Regions from separate parts of the Ensifer adhaerens genome, predicted to be linked through region 2. Evidence: riboswitches for the same ligand, from Rfam matches in the RefSeq annotation. Region 2 holds a riboswitch; each other region holds the start of a gene.
What was found. Region 2 has a riboswitch for cobalamin ahead of LAC81_RS12580 (CbtB domain-containing protein). Riboswitches for the same ligand answer to the same signal wherever they lie in the genome.
Positions count from the first base shown of each region.

Region 1: it holds a riboswitch for cobalamin, as region 2 does, so the genes downstream of both, LAC81_RS10005 (DUF1636 family protein) here and LAC81_RS12580 (CbtB domain-containing protein) in region 2, are expected to answer to the same signal.
Region 3: it holds a riboswitch for cobalamin, as region 2 does, so the genes downstream of both, bluB (5,6-dimethylbenzimidazole synthase) here and LAC81_RS12580 (CbtB domain-containing protein) in region 2, are expected to answer to the same signal.

Region 1 is NZ_CP083349.1:2,042,469-2,046,686, forward strand. It holds gene LAC81_RS09990 (FecCD family ABC transporter permease) at 1-16, opposite strand, end outside; gene LAC81_RS09995 (ABC transporter substrate-binding protein) at 20-973, opposite strand; gene LAC81_RS10000 (ABC transporter ATP-binding protein) at 970-1,776, opposite strand; gene LAC81_RS10005 (DUF1636 family protein) at 1,853-2,266, opposite strand; cobalamin riboswitch at 2,371-2,587, opposite strand; gene aspT (aspartate-alanine antiporter) at 3,040-4,218, shown strand, end outside.
Region 2 is NZ_CP083349.1:2,560,951-2,565,168, forward strand. It holds gene LAC81_RS12560 (SRPBCC family protein) at 1-3, shown strand, start outside; gene LAC81_RS12565 (DUF1772 domain-containing protein) at 73-552, opposite strand; gene LAC81_RS38410 (hypothetical protein) at 549-809, opposite strand; gene LAC81_RS12570 (SDR family oxidoreductase) at 813-1,379, opposite strand; gene LAC81_RS12575 (TetR/AcrR family transcriptional regulator) at 1,484-2,176, shown strand; cobalamin riboswitch at 2,175-2,439, shown strand; gene LAC81_RS12580 (CbtB domain-containing protein) at 2,482-2,658, shown strand; gene LAC81_RS12585 (CbtA family protein) at 2,856-3,653, shown strand; gene LAC81_RS12590 ((2Fe-2S)-binding protein) at 3,699-4,218, opposite strand, start outside.
Region 3 is NZ_CP083349.1:1,801,521-1,805,738, forward strand. It holds gene LAC81_RS08830 (DUF2865 domain-containing protein) at 1-1,058, shown strand, start outside; gene bluB (5,6-dimethylbenzimidazole synthase) at 1,177-1,872, opposite strand; cobalamin riboswitch at 1,917-2,127, opposite strand; gene LAC81_RS08840 (SDR family oxidoreductase) at 2,156-2,968, opposite strand; gene LAC81_RS08845 (phytanoyl-CoA dioxygenase family protein) at 3,055-4,218, opposite strand, start outside.

The DNA.
Region 1 (4,218 bases), 520 kb from region 2:
TATCCTCAGCCAGCATCGGTTACAGGCCCTGCCCGTGAAATGCCTTCGAAAGCCGGGCGATGGCGTCGATGTTGCGCGGTCCGGGCGTCGCCTCGACATAATCGAGCACGACGAAGCGGTCGTTCTTCACCGCATCGACATTGGCGAAGGCCGGGTTGCTCTTCATGAAAGCGATCTTGTCCTCGGCTTTCACCTCGCCGTAGTTGACGATCATCACCACCTCCGGGTTCCGCTCGATCACCGGCTCCCAGGAGACTTCCACCCAGCTCTTGTCGACATCGTCCATGATGTTGGCGCCGCCGGCAGCCTCGATCATCGCGGTCGGAATGCCGAAGCGACCCGACGTGAAGGGCTTCTCCTCGCCGGAATCATAGACGAAGACGCGGGTCGGCTTGGCGTTGCCGACATTGGCCTTGGTGATCTCGGCGAGCTGGCTGCGATAACCCGCGACCAGCGCTTCGGCCCGATCCTCGACGCCGAAAATGCGGCCGAGATTGAGGAGATCGACGAACATGTCGTCCATCGAGGGCTTCTCCCTGGCCATGACGTGGATGCAGGATTCGGTGAGTTCGTAGACGCCGATCTTGAAGGGCGCCAATGTCTCGGGCGTCACTTCGCCACCGACCTTCATGCCGTAGTTCCAGCCGGCGAAGAAGAAATCGGCGTCGGCATTGAGGAGCACTTCCTTGGTCGGATATTTCTCCGCAAGCTCCGGCAGTTCCTTCACACCTTCGCGCAGTTTTTCATCGAGCGTCTTCCAGCCGGAAACGCCGGTATAGCCGACCATGTGGTCCTGCAGTTTCAGCGCCAGCATCATCTCCACCAGGTTGACGTCGTTGGCGATCGCCCGTTTCGGCGCGGCATCGAAGGTCACCTCGCGGTTGCAGCTCTTGACGGTCACCGGATAGGCGAGCGCCGGCGTGGCGGCGGCAATGAGAAACAGCAAGGTAGAGGAGGCAATATTGATCTTCATGAAATGGATCCCTGTCGAGGAAGTGAAAAGGAGAAACGGGCGCTGCCGGCAACGGCGGTGCCGTGGGCGGTGGCAGTGACGCCGAAGGCGGTGGAAAGCGCGCGCGGGTTCAGCACCGCATCGGGAGTTCCGAAGGCCGTCAGCCGCCCCGCGGTCACGATTGCGACGTCGGTCGCGAATTCGGCGGCGAGATTGATGTCGTGCAGCGTCGAAACGATCGTCAGCTTCAGCGTCTGCAAGAGCTCGAGGATTTCGAGCTGGTGACGGATGTCGAGATGGTTGGTCGGCTCGTCGAGGATGATGATGCGCGGCTCCTGGGCGAGTGCCCGGGCAATCAGCACCCGCTGCTTTTCGCCGCCCGAAAGTGTGGCGAACTGGCGGCCGGCGAGGTGGGAAAGATCGAGATGAGAGAGCGCATGCTGCACGCGCTCGCGGTCCGTCTCCGTCCAGCCGTTGAGCCCCTCTCGCCGCGGGATGCGTCCCATCATCACGACGTCACGCACGCTGAAGGGAAAGTCGCCGGGCATTTCCTGCAGCACGACGGCAATCGTCTTCGCCGCCTCGCGCGCCGAGATCGACCAGAGGTCGACGCCGTCGATCTCGATTCGGCCGGCATTCGGCTGCACCGCCCGGTAGAGGCAGCGCAGAAGCGAGGTCTTGCCGGCGCCGTTCGGCCCGAGGATCGCAAGGCGGCTGCCCGCTTCGATCGAGAAATCCATGTCTTCGACCAGGGTCAGCCCCGCACGGGGCCCCCAGCAAAGGCCTTCCACCTTGAGGGCAGCTCCCGTCGCTGAACAGGTCATGACCGCGTCCCTCCCCGCGCCGCGGCGCATTTCTGCCCGCGCACCAGAGGTCGCCGCCACCCTTTGCGTGTTGCGCTCATTGGAACCGTCCTCCAATGTCTTCGGAGACGAGCACTGCCGCCGGAATGCGAGCGAGCGTCTTTGTCTTGAGGCCGCGCGGACGCTCGGCGGCACGCGTCATGCCGTCGCCACGTTCGGCATAGGTGGCGGCGAAGCGGACGAGGTCGTCGATATCCTCTTCCGGCGAGATATCACCGAAGAGATAGGTCGCCTTGCCCGTCGCCTGGAAGGCGATGGTGCAGGGTCGCGTGCAAGCCGCCATGCAGACGGTGCCGGCGATCGAGAAATCACGATCGAGCGGCTCGCCGAGCGCGGCGATGCTGCGGTTGAGACGCTTTATCAGCTCGGCGCCCGGCACGCAGGGACCGCCGGTAAAACGGCAATCGGTGCAAACCGTTATCTTGTGCTGTCGGGAATTCGGCTCAGCCATTTTCTCTCTCCGCCGGAGTGACGGCAGGAGATGGCGAAGCGGCAGGATGACGGATGACCGTCGCGCGAAAGCCAGTTCTTTTCCATCGGAACACCCCGTCCGTTGTGGTTGATCGGTTCGATGGCAGGTCTCCTGGCTCGCGGGTCGCGGCGCATCCACGTCTTCCCGGTCTTTGACCAGTGACATGGTGTGAATGCGCTTTCCGCTCACAGTTGCGGGGGCAGCCACGGTTTCGGCCCCATTTGGGTCGTCCGTTCCGTGTTCCCTTTTCAGCCGCTTCCGCATTTCCGCGGACGCAGCACCATCACGCTCTTCCTCGCATGAATCGGCCGATGAAACAACTGCTAGGGGCATGCGCTACGGACCTATCAACATGCGGCGTTTCGTCATGCAGGATTTGTTATGAGATAACATAACGTATTGCAATGTCAAAGTTGAGTAGCCGGCGAAATTTGCCGCGGCGGCGCTGCCCGGCGCCCCCCGATCCGCCCTGCGCACGCCGATCGGCCGACCACCCGGCCCGATGCTTTCCGACTGGTGCCGCCGCGCCCACAAAAAGCGCCAGCGCCATGCGCAAATGCCGGCAATCTTAACGTACGTTACGCTCACGTAACCCCATGTCTGTTGAGAAAATCATCGGTCGAAGCGACAATCGGCAAAGCTAAGATTGGGCATCGGTAACGCACCAATAAACTCAACTTGGCCGCGCAGTACAGAAATGGCGCAATCCCGAAATGAAGTGATGGCAACTCAACTTTCTGAAGGGAAAAGTAGTGAATCCCATCGATTTCTTCGTCGACACACTTCGGACATACCCGCCCGTGGCCGTCTTCCTGGCACTCGGCATCGGCTTCCTGATCGGGCCGATCAAGGTCGCGGGATTCAATCTCGGAAACGTCACCGCAACGCTTCTTGCCGGTGTTCTCATCGGGCAGCTGGGCATCCAGGTTTCCGGTGACCTGAAATCCACCCTGTTCCTGATCTTCCTCTTCGCCGTCGGCTACGGCGTCGGACCCCAGTTCGTGCGCGGCCTCAGCACCGACGGACCAAAGCAGATCGCCTTCGCGCTGTCTGTCCTGGTGCTGTGCCTCATCGTTCCCTATCTCTGCGCGCTGATCGCCGGGCTTCCGCTCGGCTATGGCGCCGGCATGTATGCGGGATCGCAGACGATCTCGGCTGCAATCGGCGTCGCGACGGATCAGATCAACTCCCTCGGGCTGCCGGCCGAGCAGGCCAAGGCCTTTGCCGACCAGATCCCGATCGCCTATGCGGTGACCTATATCTGGGGCACGATCGGCTCGGCCATCATCCTCGCCCAGCTTGGGCCAAAGCTTCTCGGTATCGACCTTCCGGCGGCGTGCCGGGAATATGAGGCCAAGCTTGGCGGCGGCACCGAGAGCAGCGAACCCGGCATCACCCGCGCCTATCACGATTTCGGCCTTCGCGCCTACCGCGTCGATCAGGCAAGCGGGCTGACCGGCAAGCCGGTCAAGGACATTCTTCCCGGCATCCGTGTCTTTGTCGAACGTCTGCGTCGCGGCGACCAGATCATCGAAGCCGACGGCAACACCGTGCTGCAGCCAGGTGACGTCGTTGCCTTTTCGGGCCGGCGTGCCGTGCTCGTCGAAAACCTCGACAGCAAGCTCATCGAGGTCGAGGACAAGGAACTCTTGAACGCGGAAGCCGAAGTGGTCGACGTCTACGTCACCAGCAAGGCGCTTGCCGGCAAGACGCTCGCCGATGTCAGCACGATGGATTGGGCGCGCGGCGTCTATGCCCGCAAGATCATCCGCTCGCTGGTCGAGATTCCGGTGCTGCCCGGCACCACCGTCGAGCGCGGCGACATCGTCACCATCGGCGGCGCCAAGAGACACGTCGAAGCGGCGATCAAGGCGCTAGGCTTTGCCGACAGGCCCGTCGAGACGACCGACATTGCCTTCCTTGGCTGGGGT
Region 2 (4,218 bases):
TGACGGTAGGATGGGCTTAAAGATCAAGACGCGTGCAGGCGCCGGCGAGGATCCACTTGCCGGCGCTTTTCGTCAGGCGCGGGCGAAACCGAGGATGAAGAACGCCAGCGCGCCGATCGATGCAAAGGTGCGCACGTGGTTCCACCAGACCCAGTCGGTGAGATAGCGCTCACGCCAGAGATCAACCGCCGCCTGCCCAGGTGCCGCTGCACCGAGCGCATCGTTCATCGGCACGTTGAAGATAATCGTCACCAGAAGCACGCCGACGACATAGGCGATGCCGCCGGCAGCAAGCCACCACCTGCCCTCGCCGCCCGAGAGGAAGGCCATGACGACGAGCACCAGACCGAGCAGCGCGGTGCCCATGAAAGCACTGAGGAAGATCGGGTTCTGGATGACGACATTGATCGCGTTCATCGCGGCGATCCCCTGCTCCGGCGGCAGCCGCGACAGGGCCTGCATGATGCAGACCGAGAAGATGAAGAACAGCCCGGCCATCAGGCCGGAACCGATCGCGGCGGCAAACGCCAGAGCGGGGATCAGCGGGATCATGCGGCAATACTCCAAACACCAGTTGCTGCGGTTTCCCGGGCATAAACCGCAAAGTCGCGCGGGGGCCGCCCAAGCACGCGCTCGACATCGGACGTCATGCTGGAATTGCGTCCGTCGAGCACCGAGGAGAAGAGATAGCGGATGAGTGCGACATAGTCATCCGGCACGCCGTCGGCCTTGAGTTGCGCCGCAAAATCGTCGATCGGCACCGGCTGATAGGCGATCCGGCGGTTGGCCGCAACGGCGATCTCGGCCACGGCCTAGGCAAAGGTCATCAGCCGCGGGCCGGTCAAGGCATAGACCTTGCCGATATGCGCGTCGTCCAGAAGGGCCGCAACCGCCACGTCGGCAATGTCGTCGCAACTGACGAAGGGCTCGGTGACCTCGTCCACGGGCAGGAAGACCGACCCACTCATCACGCCATCGGCCAAGAAGCCTTCGTCGAAATTCTCGAAGAACCAGCTGCCTCGGATGACCGTCCAGTCGGCACCGGAAGCCTGCAGCGCACGCTCGGCCGCTTCCGCCTCGTCCTCGCCACGCCCCGACAGAAGCACCAGCCGCTTGATGCGCGAGCGAACGGCAAGGCTCGAGAAGCGGTCGATGACATCGACGGCGCCCGGCACCGCCAGATCGGGCTGGTAGCAGACATAGATGCGATCGACATTTTCAAGGGCAGACGCCCAGGTCGCCTCGTCCGTCCAATCGAAGGAAGGCGACGCCGAACGGGCGCCGATGCGCACCGCTACGCCCCGCTCCCGAAGGCGCCCGGCCACCCGCCGCCCCGTCTTGCCGGTACCGCCCAAAACCAGTGTGACTTTCTGAGACATCGTTTCCTCCTGAGGCTTCATCTACAAACATGAGTATCTCTCACATTTGCAAATGTGATAAATCCTCGTATTTTAAGAGTCAAGTCAAAATGTGAGCATTACTCATGATTACAGACACAAACCCCACCACGCCTCCCGCCGAAGACGAGACCACGTTGCGCCGGACGCCCAGCCAGAAGCGCAGCCGCGAGCGCGTCGAGCAGATCCTTTCCTGCGCGACGGCACTCATCCAGGAGAAGGGCAGCGACGCCATGCGCATGAGCGACGTCGCTGAAAAGGCGGGGATTTCAATCGGGTCGCTCTACCAGTACTTCCCGGACAAGGCGGCGATCGTGCGTACGCTGGCCGAGCGCTACAATGCCGTTTGCAACGAGTGCATCTCCGCCGAACTGGCCAAGGTCACGTCGATGGCAGAACTGCGCGACGCCTTCTCACTGCTGTTCGACATCTACTACGACATGTTCCTGGCCGAGCCTGTCATGCGCGACATCTGGTCGGCGATGCAGGCCGACAAGGCGCTGCGTGAGGTCGATCTCCAACAAAGCCGCGCCGGCGGCAAGCTTCTAGCCGATGTCTGGGCCCGCTTTGCGCCCGAGACGCCGCGCGAAACGATCGACAGCGCTGCCTTCCTGATCATGCATCTCGGCGACTGCACCATGCGGCTTGCCGTCTCGGTCGATCGGCCGGAGGGCGACCGCATCGTCGAGGCCTACAAGCAGATGATGCTTCGCGATTTTGTCGCGGATGAAGCGGCCGGCGGCGCAGGCTCAATTGACAACGCCATGACACGCTCCTAATCATTTTGGATCGATTGGTTCCCGGGACGCGAACGCGTTTCGGGAGTAAACGGGAACGTGACGGATGGACCCATGCTGGGCATTCAAATCACGGCCGACCCCGCGACTGTAGAGCGACGTTGATCTTGCCGTTCCGGAGCAATCCGGAAGAAGCCACTGGAACAGGCCCCGAGAGGGTGGTCGAACTGGGAAGGCGAGGCAGATCCCGGGCATTTCGCCCAGCGCCGTGAGCCAGGAAACCTGCCACTCGATACGGGCATAGGGCCCACACCGGGAAATTTCCCGATGCCATCACGGAGGTTGTCATGGCTACGTCTACTATTTCGAGCACCCCGCTCTCCCTGAGCGATCGTCTGACCGCTGGCGTCATCGCCCTTTTCATCGGCGCATTCCTCGTCTTCGGTGCCGGCCTTGCCAATTCGGCCGTGCTGCACGACACCGCGCACGACACCCGCCACTCCTACGGCTTCCCCTGCCACTAAACGATGCGCCGGAACGTGAACAACGTTCCGCATCGAAATAGCCGCGGACCTGAATGCATCCGGCTCACGCCGGATGTCGGCGTTTGCGCATGGCGCTTTGGCGAACATGCAAGCACCGTCCGCATGGCACAGCAAATAGGAAGGCTCACCAACCACGCCGAAGCGCGTGGCGTTTGCCGTTATCGAGGGAATTCAAGATGATTGTCAGAACGCTTCTGGCCGCAATCGTGGCTGGGCTGATTGCCGGTGTCTTCATGACCGGCGCCCAGGAACTGCGGGTAACGCCGCTGATCCTGCATGCGGAGCAATTCGAAGGCGAGGCTCCGGCCGCGACCGAACAGCCGGCCGGCCAACCGGGCACGGCACAACCGGCCGCCGAGGGCCATGACCAGCATTCATCGCTGAAGGCGGTATCGCCGCTTGGCGCCGTACTCGACGCGCTGTCGCCGATCACGCCGGCCTATGCGCACGAAGGCGAACATGAGGAAGGCGGCATCATGTTCGGTATGAGCCGCTTCTCCGGCACGCTGATGGCAAACCTCGTCACCGGCTCCGGCTTCGGCTTGCTGCTCGCCGGCGTCAGCCTGGTGATCGGCTATCCGATCACGCTCAGGAACGGCGCTCTCTGGGGCGCCTGCGGCTGGCTCGCGGTGCACATGCTGCCGGCGATCGGCCTGCCGCCGGAACTCCCGGGCTTCCCGGCGGCCGAACTCGGCGACCGCCAGACCTGGTGGCTGACAACCGTCGCTCTCTCCGCGGTCGGCCTCTATCTCCTGGTCCTGCGCGAAGAAATAGTGTCCAAGGTCGCCGGCCTCGTCCTCATCGCCGCACCCCATGTCTACGGCGCGCCGCAACCGCTCGATATCTCCAGCAACGTCCCGGCCGTGCTCGGCGCCGAGTTCGCGGTCGCCGCGCTCGCCACCACGCTCGCCTTCTGGATCGTTCTCGGCGTCGTCTCCGGCTTCATCAACGAGCGCTTCCTTAAGTCGCATTGAACCCGCTGCGCCTCAAAAGGCACCGGAACATAAAAACGGCGGGGTTCAGGCCCCGCCGTTTTGCATCAGACGCGCTGCCAGCCGCGCGCGGCGATCGTCCGGCTCCAGCAGGACGCAGGTATCGCAGAAGCCGCCGCCCTCCGTCTTGAAATAGAGGCAACAGCCGCAGCGGATCCGGTACTGGCACGACAGTTGCGCGCCGCTTGCCGGATCGGTGGCGGAGATCTCCTCGTAGCAGATCTCTTCCGAAAACAGCCGCGACCCCGGCCGTTTGACGATCGCGAGCGCCTCGGCCATGCCGCGCACTTCGTCCCCGATCGCCCGTCCGATCTCCAGGAACGTGCCCGCAAGCGAATCCGCTGCCAGCCGCCACTGCGCCCCGGAAGAAAGCCCCGAGCGCTTCTTCAGGATCGCGATGACCGGCGCCAGATGCGCTGTGAAGCCGCGCTCGAAAACGCCGATGCATTCCGCCTGCTGCGATCTCTCCGCCAGATCGACGTGGAAATGATAGCGTTTGCCGGCAACCGCGCGGTCCTGGTGAAGGCGACTCCAGTCTTCAAAGCGA
Region 3 (4,218 bases), 760 kb from region 2:
AACACCTCGCTGCGGTGCTTGTGCCGTTTGCCCTGGTCGGTGCCGATCCTTCGCTGGCATCGACCGTGTGCGACCGGCTGAACACCCGTCTTGCGCAGCTGCCTGACATCGTCTCCAGCAATGCCGACGCCCGTGACTATGCGAGTGCGATCTCCCGCCAGAACATCGAGCTGCGCAGGGCGAAGAACGACCGCCGCCGTGCTGCCTGTGGTGGCGGCAGCGTCGTCACCTTCGATGGCGGCAACCCGGATATCTGTGGCGAACTCGACGGCCTCATTGCCGAGATGGAAGACAATCTGCGCATGCTGAAATCGGAGCGCGAGCAGATTGTTGCCGGGGGCAGCCAGGACAGCCGTCGCCGCATCCTTGCCGCGCTGGAGATCAATGGCTGCTATGGCGACCGCGAAGAGTTCGCGAGCGTCGACCCCGAAGAGCCCGAATCGCACCGCAACATCATCGCCGATCTGCCGCCTGACGACGCCTACGGCCCGATGCTTGGCGAAGACGGCTATGCGCCGCAGGAACGCTACTACAGCGGCACGCTGCGGACCATGTGCGTGCGCACCTGCGACGGCGCCTTTTTCCCGATCTCCTCGGACGCCACGCCGGCCGATTTCCCGCGGGACGAACAGGCCTGCCGGGCGCGCTGCCCGGGCGCTGAAACCGAACTCTATTTCCATGATATCAACACGGAAGAGAGCGATCAGATGGTCTCGGCCGTGACGGGCCGGCCCTATACCGAAATGCCGAATGCCTTTGCCTATCGCACCCGCGGCGTCAGCAAGCCCGGCATGTGCGGCTGCCAGATACCTCAGACCGCCGCAACCTCGCCGAAGACGACCGGCACCAAGATCGGTGACGACCAGTCGTCCATCGTCGTGATCGAAACCAGAAAGCCGGCGGAGACCACGACTGCCAAGGCACCGCCCGAGGAGCGGCCCTACGATCCGTCGAAGAGCAAGGTGCGCGTCGTCGGCCCGACCTTCCTGCCGCAACAGGAAACCTCGATCGACCTGAAGCACCCGAAGGGACCGGCCTATCAGCCGGTCCAGAACTGATCCCGGCGCGCCATCTCAAAGCGCGCCGCGATCTTCAGATTCGCTCATTGCGCTTCAAGTTCTCGATATCTCGCATGTCGCTGTCGAAAAACCGCTGCCCATTTTGGCGCAACGGGCTTTAGGAACGCTCGCTGCAGTTCCCCCAGCCTTCCTCGAACACCAGTTCTTCCAGCGGCAGACGCTGCCGCCATCCCTTTACCGCCAACTCCGGTTGTTGGTAGAGGCGATCGACATAGCCGAGGCAGAGCCAGGCGACGATCTCGATGTGACCAGGGATGCCGAGGATCGCCTTGATCTCCGCCTCGTGGAAGATGCTGACCCAGCCGACACCGACACCTTCGGCGCGCGCGGCAAGCCACAGGTTCTGCACGGCGCAAACCGTGGAATAGACATCCATCTGCGGATTATGGGTACGGCCGAGGACGACGGCGCCGCCGCGCGTGCGGTCACAGGTGACGCAGATGCTGAGCGGCGCCTTGCGAATGCCTTCGAGTTTCAGCGAACGGTACTTCGTCTGCTGTTCCGCCTCGAACATCAAGGCGGCCTCGTCGTTGGCGCGGCGAAAGGCCTGCCAGACGCGCTCACGCGTTTCTTCCGCTCGCACCAGCACGAAGTTCCAGGGCTGCATGAAGCCGACAGACGGCGCGCTGTGCGCAGCCGTAAGCAGGCGTTTCACCAAATCGTCGGGAAGAGGTTCTGCGAGAAATTCGTCGCGCACGTCGCGGCGTGTTTCGATGGCGCGGTAGACGGCCTCCCGCTCGTTGCGCGCGAAGGCACCGGCAGCCGCAAGGCCGCCCTTCGGTTCAGTCAGCATCGTTCGATCCCCAACAATGCGCAACCTCCCGCCGTCCGCGCGGGGTTCGGTCTATCTTGCCAGGCCGGTCTTCTGACTCCGGTTCAACCGGCCGCCTCACCTTCCCAGACCGATTGAAGATCCAGTGGCAAATCCTTGAATCAATTCAAGGCACTTAGAGGCGACCGTCCCCGTCACAGCGTTGGGCACGTTCCGGAATGACGCCGGATTCCCGATTCTCCCGCTCGCGCGGGCACCTGACGCCGCCATAAGCGCATAGCGGCAACCGAAAGACAAGCGCCGCCTATAGCGGCGCCACCGGATGCGGCGAACCGTCATAGCCGCCCCAGACCGATTGATCGAAGCAGATCACCGATCCGGTCATCAGCCCTGATTCAGCCGAAGACAGATAGGCGCAGGCGCGTGCCACCTCTGCCGGATCGACGAGCCGGCCGAAGGGCTGGCTGGCGGCCGCCCTTTCGAGCCAGTCCGCCGATGCTCCGTGAAACTCACGCTGGATCCGGTCCTCGCCTTCGGAAGCCATCCAGCCGATATTCAGGCCGTTGACCCGAATGCGGTTTCGCAGGAGCGCATAGGCCGTGTTCTTGGTCAGCGTCTCCAGCGCCCCTTTCGACGAGCAATAGGCGGCGATGAAGGGCTGCCCGGCCATCGCCGACATGGAGCCGATATTGACGATCGTGCCTTCGGTTCGCTCGCGCCGCATCACCTTCACCGTCTCCTGCATCAGGAAGAACGGCGCTCGCACGTTGATCCCGAACATCCGGTCGAAGAGCTCCGGTGTCGTGTCGAGGATCGTGCCGCGGTCGGTGATCGCGGCGGCATTGACGAGCGCATCGACCCGGCCGAACTCCGCATCACAAGCCGCAACGACCTTACGGGCGTCCTCGACCTTCTCGAGATCGGCCTCGACATAGATCACCTTCGCGCCGCTGGCCTTGCCGATCTCTTCAGCCTTCGCCCGCCCCTTGGCCGCATTGCGTCCGCAGATGACGATACCCGCCGCGCCGCGTTCGGCGAAGAGGCCGGCGATCGTTGCGCCCAACCCTTGCGTGCCACCGGTGACGATGGCGATCTTGCCTTCCAATTGTCCACTCATCGAATTCCCTCCTCGAAGATGATCGTGTCAAACAGCGACGGCTCCCGGGCGAAACGCACCGGGAGCCCGAATGGGTAATTGAACCGTCAGCTCAGCTTGCGCTTCGCCTGAGCGTCGAGCGCCGCGTGAAAATCCTGCTCGCTCGTTCCCGCCGCCAGCGCCCCGCGCATCAGCTGTGCCTGGGTCTTCGGCGCCAGCCCGCCGAGCGGCGGATCGCGGTCGAGATTGGTCGGGAAGGAATAGCCTTCGGCGCAGGACGCAATCGCATTGGCCGCTTCCGCTTCGGCCAGCTTGCCGTTTGCCAGCAACGCCTTCAGCGCCGGGTAGAGCGTTGCGCTCATTGTCAGCCGATCGACGGTCTCCATCGCCCGGCCAAAGGCGGAGGACACCTGCAGCAGGTTTGCAACGCGGCGGATATCGGCGGAGCGGTTGTTGCCGGCCGCATGGAAGAGGGCGGGATTGAAGAAGACGACATCGCCTTTTTCGAGCGGGAGCTGTACGTGATGTTCGTCGAAATAGGCGCGGAACTCCGGACGGTTGAGGGCCAGGTAACCCGGCACATAGGTCTGGCTGTACGGCAGGAACAGCGTCGGCCCGCTCTCGAGCGGCATGTCGCAATGGGCGACCGCGCCCTGTAGCGTCAGCACCGGCGAGAGCTTGTGCACGTGCGCCGGGTACTGCTCGATCACCGCGGAGGTCTGGAAGCCGAGATGATAGTCCCGGTGCGCCGACTGCGCAGCTCCACCCGGATTGACGCGGTTCACCTGCGCCGTCATCTGGTAGTTCGGCCCGAGCCAGGCTTCGCTGACGAGCGCGATGATGGCGTTGCCGTAGTAGGCGGCAAAATTCTCCGGCGCCTTGAGGCAGTGCTTTTCCAGCGAGTTCCAGATGCGATCGTTTGCGCCGGGCTTGGCAAAGTGATCGCCGCCGCCGCTGTTGCTGCGATGCTGTTCCTCGATGATCTCGTCGAAGACGGTGCTCGCGACATCGATCGCGGCGGTATCGGCAAAGGCGCGCTTGAAGACAGCCACGCCCGGGCCGGTCGCCAGCGCCTCGCAGATCTCGGCAAGCACCGCACGCCGCGTCTCGGAATTGCCGCAGGCGGCGACGAGATCGGCGCTGTTGTAGCTCAGCACGTTCTTGTCGCAGCCCGAGGCATGGGGATAGTCCGCCAGATTGGTTCGGCGCTCCACTTCCGCCCGGAATGCCTCGATATCGCAGGTCTCTTCGGTGAGCCACACACGCTCGAT